Regions from separate parts of the Pseudomonas sp. o96-267 genome, predicted to be linked through region 1. Evidence: riboswitches for the same ligand, from Rfam matches in the RefSeq annotation. Region 1 holds a riboswitch; each other region holds the start of a gene.
What was found. A riboswitch is a leader RNA that binds a small molecule or an ion and turns the genes downstream of it on or off. The one in region 1 is predicted to bind cobalamin.
Positions count from the first base shown of each region.

Region 2: linked by a shared signal. The riboswitch ahead of cobG (precorrin-3B synthase) and the one ahead of cobO (cob(I)yrinic acid a,c-diamide adenosyltransferase) in region 1 are both predicted to bind cobalamin.
Region 3: linked by a shared signal. The riboswitch ahead of EGJ86_RS03995 (TonB-dependent siderophore receptor) and the one ahead of cobO (cob(I)yrinic acid a,c-diamide adenosyltransferase) in region 1 are both predicted to bind cobalamin.

Region 1 is NZ_RHQP01000008.1:19,981-22,238, reverse strand. It holds gene EGJ86_RS07050 (C40 family peptidase) at 1-445, shown strand, start outside; partial or broken gene EGJ86_RS07045 (hypothetical protein) at 456-775, shown strand; cobalamin riboswitch at 815-1,025, shown strand; gene cobO (cob(I)yrinic acid a,c-diamide adenosyltransferase) at 1,211-1,822, shown strand; gene EGJ86_RS07035 (cobyrinate a,c-diamide synthase) at 1,822-2,258, shown strand, end outside.
Region 2 is NZ_RHQP01000004.1:121,801-124,058, forward strand. It holds gene cbiE (precorrin-6y C5,15-methyltransferase (decarboxylating) subunit CbiE) at 1-1,089, opposite strand, end outside; cobalamin riboswitch at 1,146-1,351, shown strand; gene cobG (precorrin-3B synthase) at 1,444-2,258, shown strand, end outside.
Region 3 is NZ_RHQP01000004.1:118,472-120,729, forward strand. It holds gene EGJ86_RS03995 (TonB-dependent siderophore receptor) at 1-993, opposite strand, end outside; cobalamin riboswitch at 1,327-1,521, opposite strand; gene EGJ86_RS04000 (ferredoxin) at 1,640-2,258, opposite strand, start outside.

The DNA of each region.
Region 1 (2,258 bases):
GCCCAGTTACACCCCTCCAGTCTCTTCGTCGTCTTATCAGGGCGGCGCTGAAGACGTGCTGTTCCGTGCCCTCGGTCTGGTCGGTACGCCGTATCGCTATGGTGGCAATACCCCGGAAGGTGGTTTCGACTGCAGTGGCCTGATCGGCTACGTTTATCGTGATGCTGCCGGTATCAGTCTGCCGCGTTCGACGCGTGAGCTGAGTGCCATGCGCACCCCTGATGTCCGCCGCGACGCCTTGAAAAGTGGTGACCTGGTGTTCTTTGCCACCAATGGTGGGCGCACCGTCAGCCATGCCGGCATCTATGTCGGCGACGGCCGCTTCGTGCATGCTCCCTCTACCGGCGGTACGGTGCGCCTGGACACCCTCACCAGCGGTTATTGGCAGGGCGTCTATCTCGATGCCAAGCGCGTCATCACGCCAGAGCTAGCGCGTAACCCCTGAATTACTGTCCATGGTCGATCCCATTCGCCTACCGCCTCAGCCCGAGGTGTGCGAGCTGTGCGCGCGGCCCGTTGCGTTGACGCGTCATCATCTGATTCCCAAGGCACTGCACGACAAGACCTACGTGCAGAAGCGTTTCGCTCGTCATGAGCGCATCACGGCTACGCTTTGGGTCTGCCGCGCCTGCCACAATCAGATTCACCGGCTGTTCAGCGAAAAGGAGCTGGCGCTGACCTACAACAGTCGTGACGCGCTGCTGGGTGATGAGCGCTTGCGCACCTTCGTCGAATGGCTGGCCAGCAGCCGCCGGGCTTCACCCCCAGGCATTGAGCGGTCTCGGCGTTGACGCGCAGGGCTGCCAGCCTCTAACCTGCGCGCCTTGCTTCAGGTGCCCCGAGTTGCCGTGAATGGTAGCCATGGGGTGAAACAGGGAAGCCGGTCCGAATGCCGGCGCTGCCCCCGCAACGGTAGGTGAGTCAAACACCGCTCAAGGCCACTGTGCACCGCACGGGAAGGCGCGGTGCCGAACCTTTGGGTTCGCTCACGAGTCCGGAGACCGGCCTGTCGCATTTTCACGGCATCGCGGAGGGCGTTGTCCGGCCGACGCTCCGGTTTTTCCGGGGTGTTGTGCTTCCTGTCTTCCGCTCGCCTGACCAGCCATTGGCGCCTGGGTGAGGACGCGCGGACCATCGCGATCTGCTCCCCATCGTTGCTCGTACTGTTTACCGACAGTCGACGCGGGTGCCTGATGTACAGGAGCACAGCATGAGCGAGTCCACCGAACGCGATGCCCGCCACAAGGCGCGCATGCAGCGCAAGAAAGCCCTGATCGACGAAAAGATCGCCCAGGCCCAGGACGAATACGGTCTGTTGCTGGTACACAGCGGCAATGGCAAGGGCAAGAGCAGCAGTGCCTTCGGTATGGTCGCGCGTGCGCTCGGTCATGGCCTCAAGGTCGGTGTGGTGCAGTTCATCAAGGGCGCTGCCAGCACCGGTGAGGAAACCTTCTTCCGCCGCTTTCCCGAGGAAGTCAGCTACCACGTGATGGGTGAGGGCTTTACCTGGGAAACCCAGGACCGCCAGCGCGATATCGCCAAGGCGCACGAGGCCTGGGCGGTGGCTCGGCGCCTGTTGAACGACGAGTCCGTCGGCCTGGTGGTGCTGGACGAGCTGAACATTGCCCTCAAGCATGGCTACCTCGAACTGGACGCAGTGCTGGCCGATATCGAGGCTCGGCCGCTGCTGCAGCACGTGGTAGTGACCGGGCGTGGTGCCTTGCCGGGGATGATCGAGGCGGCTGATACGGTCACCGAGATGAGCCTGGTCAAGCATGCGTTCAAATCCGGGGTAAAGGCGCAGAAGGGCATCGAATTCTGATGGAAGCACGTCACTGTCCGGCTCTGTTGATTGCCGCCCCGGCTTCCGGCCAGGGTAAGACCACTGTGACTGCTGCCCTGGCGCGCCTGCACACGCGCCAGGGACGGCGGGTGCGAGTGTTCAAGTGCGGACCGGACTTTCTCGACCCGATGATCCACGCTCGTGCCAGCGGTGCACCGGTGTATCAGCTCGACCTGGCCATGGTCGGTGAGGCAGAAAGCCGTCGCCTGCTGTGGCAGGCCGCGGGCGAAGCGGATCTGATCCTGATCGAAGGTGTGATGGGGTTGTTCGACGGCAAACCGTCGGCGGCCGACCTGGCGCGTCATTTCGGCGTGCCGGTGCTGGGGGTTATCGATGGTTCGGCCATGGCGCAGACCTTCGGTGCGCTGGCCCACGGCCTAGCCACCTTCCAGCCTGACTTGCCCTTTGCCGGGCT
Region 2 (2,258 bases), on a different contig from region 1:
CTCACGGAAGGCGACCAGCGCCGCCTCACTCTGAATGGTCACGGCATTGGCCAGCAGACGCCCGCCCGGCTTGAGCGCGGCCCAGCAATCATCGAGCACGCCTGGCACGGTGACGCCGCCGCCGATGAAGATCGCATCCGGTGCCGGCAGTCCATCCAGTGCTTCGGGCGCATGTCCAGCGACCAGTTGCAGACCGGGCACGCCGAGGGCATCACGGTTGTGGCGGATATGATCCTGACGCCCTTCGTTGGCCTCGATGGCAATGGCCAGGCAGGTCGGATGGGCGCGCATCCATTCGATGCCGATGGAGCCGCAACCGGCGCCGACATCCCACAGCAACTCGCCAGGCAGCGGCGCCAGCCGAGCCAGGGTGACGGCGCGCACGTCGCGCTTGGTCAGTTGCCCGTCGTGGCGGTAGGTCTCGTCCGGCAGGCCGCAGGTCGGTGGCAGCAGTTGCGCGCCGGTGTCGGCCAGGCACTCTACGGCCAGCAGATTGAGATCGGCACCGCGTGGCAGGTTCCAGCTCGCGGCCAGGCCCTCGATGCGGCGCTCGTCAGGCCCGCCAAGGTGCTCCAGCAGGGTCAGGCGGCTGGCGCCGAAACCACGTGCGCACAAGGCTTCGGCGACCTGCGCAGGGGTGTCACCATCAGCGCTCAATACGAGCAGGCGCGTACCGGGATAGAAACGGGCATTGAGCGTGGCCAGCGGCCGGCCGACCAAGGAGACCACCTCAGCCTCCTGCAACGGCCAGCCCAGGCGCGCCGCCGCCAGCGACACCGAGGACGGCGCCGGCAATACCTGCAACTCGTCGGCCGACACCTGGCGCGCCAGACTGGCACCGACGCCGTAGAACATCGGATCACCGCTGGCCAGCACGCACACCGCCTCGCCGCGTCGGGCCAGCAACGGCTGCAGATCGAACGGGCTCGGCCAGACTTCCCGTTCGCCACTGATGCACGGCGGCAGCAAGGCCAGCTGGCGCGGCGCACCGACGATGCGCGTGGCCGCCAGCAAGGCGCGACGCGCGGCCTTGCCCAGGCCGGGATAGCCGTCTTCGCCGATGCCGACCAGGGTCAACCAGGGTTTCATCCAATGTCCTCGCACAGGCCCGACGGACCGCCTGTCCGCGCTCCGGGCAAAGCGGGCATAATAGCGCCTTCGTCGGTGCCCTTGAGTCGATACGACTCAACAGCGGGCCTAAGAGGGAATCCGGAGCGATCATTGATCGCGACCGAGCTGCCCCCGCAACTGTAAACAGCGAGTCCAACGCAATCGGCCACTGGGTAACCGGGAAGGCGCGGCGGATGAAGACCTGTTAGCCAGGAGACCTGCCGACGAACGCTGGTCGCGAGTGCCAACATCGGGCGGGGTGTACCGATGCCATGGAGTCCCCTATGGGATTTCGCTGGTTCGGTCGCCGCGTCGTTATCCACAGGTGACCGTTTGAACGCCTCCATCCGCCCTTCCGCCTGCCCCGGCCTGCTGCGCATCGTGCCTGCGCTGGACGGTGGCATCTGCCGGGTCAAGCTGCCCGGCGGCGTGCTGCGCAGCGCCCAGGCGCGGGCGCTTGCCGAGGCGGCGCGGCGCCATGCCAGCGGCGTGCTGGAGCTGACCAACCGCAGCAACCTGCAGATCCGTGGCGTGCTGCCCGGCCAGGAAGCACCGCTGATCGATGCCCTGCTCGGCGCCGAACTCGGCCCGCGAGTGGCCGCCGCCGACGATGTGCGCAACCTGATGCTCAGTCCCGCCGCCGGCCTCGACCCGCAGGCGCGGATGGACGTGCGTCCGCTGGCCGGCCAATTGCTCGACCTGCTGCAGGACACCCCGGCGTTGCATGCCCTGTCACCCAAGTTCGCCCTGCAACTGGACGGCGGCGAAGCCCTGGCCATGCGCGAACACCCCCACGACCTGTGGCTGGCCGCCGAAGACGACCAGCACCTGCTGCTGGGCCTGGCCGGCTGCCCCGGTGACGAACCACTGGCTCGCATCGAGGCGACGCAGGCGCTCGACGTGGTGCGTGAACTCCTGTTGCTGTTCCTCGAACAGGCCACACCCGAACAGTCGCGCATGCGCCAGTTGCTGGCACACATCGCCCCTGGCGACCTGCTGCAACGCCTGCAAGCTCGACTGGATTTCCCTCTGCAACCGGCACCGGCCAACTGGCAGCCCAGCGCGACGCTCATGCGCCCACCGGCAGGTATTTATCCACAAGCGCAGAGAAGCCTGTGCATGGTCGCAGCCGGCGCTCAGTTGGGCCG
Region 3 (2,258 bases), on a different contig from region 1:
CCTATCGCCCGGCTGCCAGCGATAGGCCTCGGCATTGCGCCAGTAGCGCTGGGTTTTGATGTAGTAGAGCTGGTTGCTGGCACTGAGCACGTCGCTGATGCGCCAGTCGGTCACCAGGCGGGTGATCTGGTCGTTGTAGCGAATGTCGGCATTGGCGACGTTGTAGTTACGTTCGCGGATGCTCTCGCGGTACTTGCCGGCCACCAGCGGCGTACCCAGATAGCGCTCGGGGCTCTGGTCACCGTGGTCGTGGGACAGGGTGAAGCTCAGGTCGTCACTGGCATCCCAGCGCAACGCAGCGCTCAGCGCCAGGCTCTCGGAATCACCGCGGTCGACCCAGCCATTGCTGGCCTGCTGATTGAGATTGAAGCGGTAGCTCAGGGCCTCGCTCAGCGAGCCGCCGCTGTCCAGCGCGGCCTGGCGGCGGTCATCGCTGCCATAGCCGAGGCGCATGTGGTTGCGGATGTCACCCGCGAAGGGCTTCTTCGGCACCACATTGATCACCGCGCCGGTTGCACCTTCGCCATAGAGCACCGACGCCGGGCCGCGCAGCACGTCGATGCGCTCCACCGACCAGGTGTCCACCGGGAATGTCACGGTGCCCGCACCGATGTACTGACGCGTGCCGTCGTACAGCTGCATGGTCGAGGCGTGGCCGCTAAAGCCACGCGCCGACAGCGCCGTGCCACCGTTGCCCGGCGTGCCGATGGTGCTGATGCCCGGTGTGCGGGTCACCGCATCCTGCACGCTGCGGTTGTTGCGCTCGCGCACTTCGGCACCGCTCAGGCTGCTGGTGCTCGCCGGGGTTTGCAGGGCCGACAGGTCGAGGCGCGAGCCAGCCGTGGTCGCCGTATGCAGGCGGGTCTCGCCCTCCTGCGCGGCTTGCGCCTGGACGGTGACAGCGGGGAGATCGACAGCGGACTCGTCGGCTAGGGCGGTACCGCCAGCCAAGACCACCAATGGCAGAGAGCAGACGCGAAAGAGGTGTTGCACGTGAACAATTCCGGGGCGTTGAAGAAGCTCGTCGAGTCGCTTCGAGGCGTTGGAATCGGGGCTTGCAACGGCCAGTGACGACCGCGGATGACTCTGGCCTGAAGCGATAATGTTATTGTTATAACATAACAATATCTTGTTTTGCAGGTAGCTGAAACCGAGCCCCGGCCCTTCCTTCAGGCATGACGAAAAGAGGTTCTTGTAGCGGAAATGGCGCGCCATATTGCTTCCATCGCAAAGAGAAAAGGCACGGCAATCCGATGGAAAATGCGCAACAGCAGACAGGGGCACGGGGCGCCCTACTGGAGTCAACGCCCGCCCACCGCGGGTTGCCAGACACAAACGACTCCAGGCCGGTCTCCGGGCTTGCGAGGGTCATGAACGCATCGCCTTCCCATGCGCGTGGCGCACAGTGGCGTATCGATGCGGTCGCTCGCTTACCGTTGCGGGGGCAGCGTCGGACTTGAACCGACTTCCCGTTTCACCTCACGCGCGGCGGCGTGAGACACCTGAAGCGGGGCGGATATGACCACCCGTCTCCGCTCAAGTCAAGGCGCGGGACATGTTGTGGGAGGCGCTTTAACGGCGATTGCTCTTCTGTAGGAGCGGCTGGCCGGCATTGCGCTTCAGCCGCGAAAGGTGGGCGTTAAGCCTGCTCGTCGATACGCAATTCCGGCAACGCCCTACCCGCCACCAGGCGCTCGTCGACCAGACGAATCACCGCCGCCTCGTCCTTGATGCCGTACCACTCGCCCTGTGGATAAAGGCTCGCGGTCGGCCCCAGGTCACAGGGAAACTGGCACTGGCTGCGGGTGATATGCACGCCGCCCTCGCACTCCAGCTTGCCGGCGGCCTTGAGCCGCTGGCGCAAGGTTTTCCACAGGCCCAGCGCGCCCTTGCGCGTGCAGCGCGTGCCGTTGCACAGCAGCAGGCGCTGCGCATGCGGCGGAATCTGCGACCAGGCGTGGTGCTCCGGAACGGGCGGTACGTCGCTGCAGGGGAGATGCGCTTCGTGATGCGCCAGCAGCGCGCCCAGTCCATCGAGCCAGCTGTCTTCCAGCGCCGTGCAGACCACAAACACTGCGGCTCCGTCGCCCCGTTCGGCGATGCACTCGCGCAGCCAGTCGCGGTGCGCGGCATCGGCGCGCGGCTCCAGATCGACCACCAGCAGCGGACGTGGCGCCTCATCGATGGCCAGCCAGAAACCATCCTGCTCCGTGTCGTGCAGGTGCGCTTCACCGAGCAGCATTTCGATGCGCTGCCGC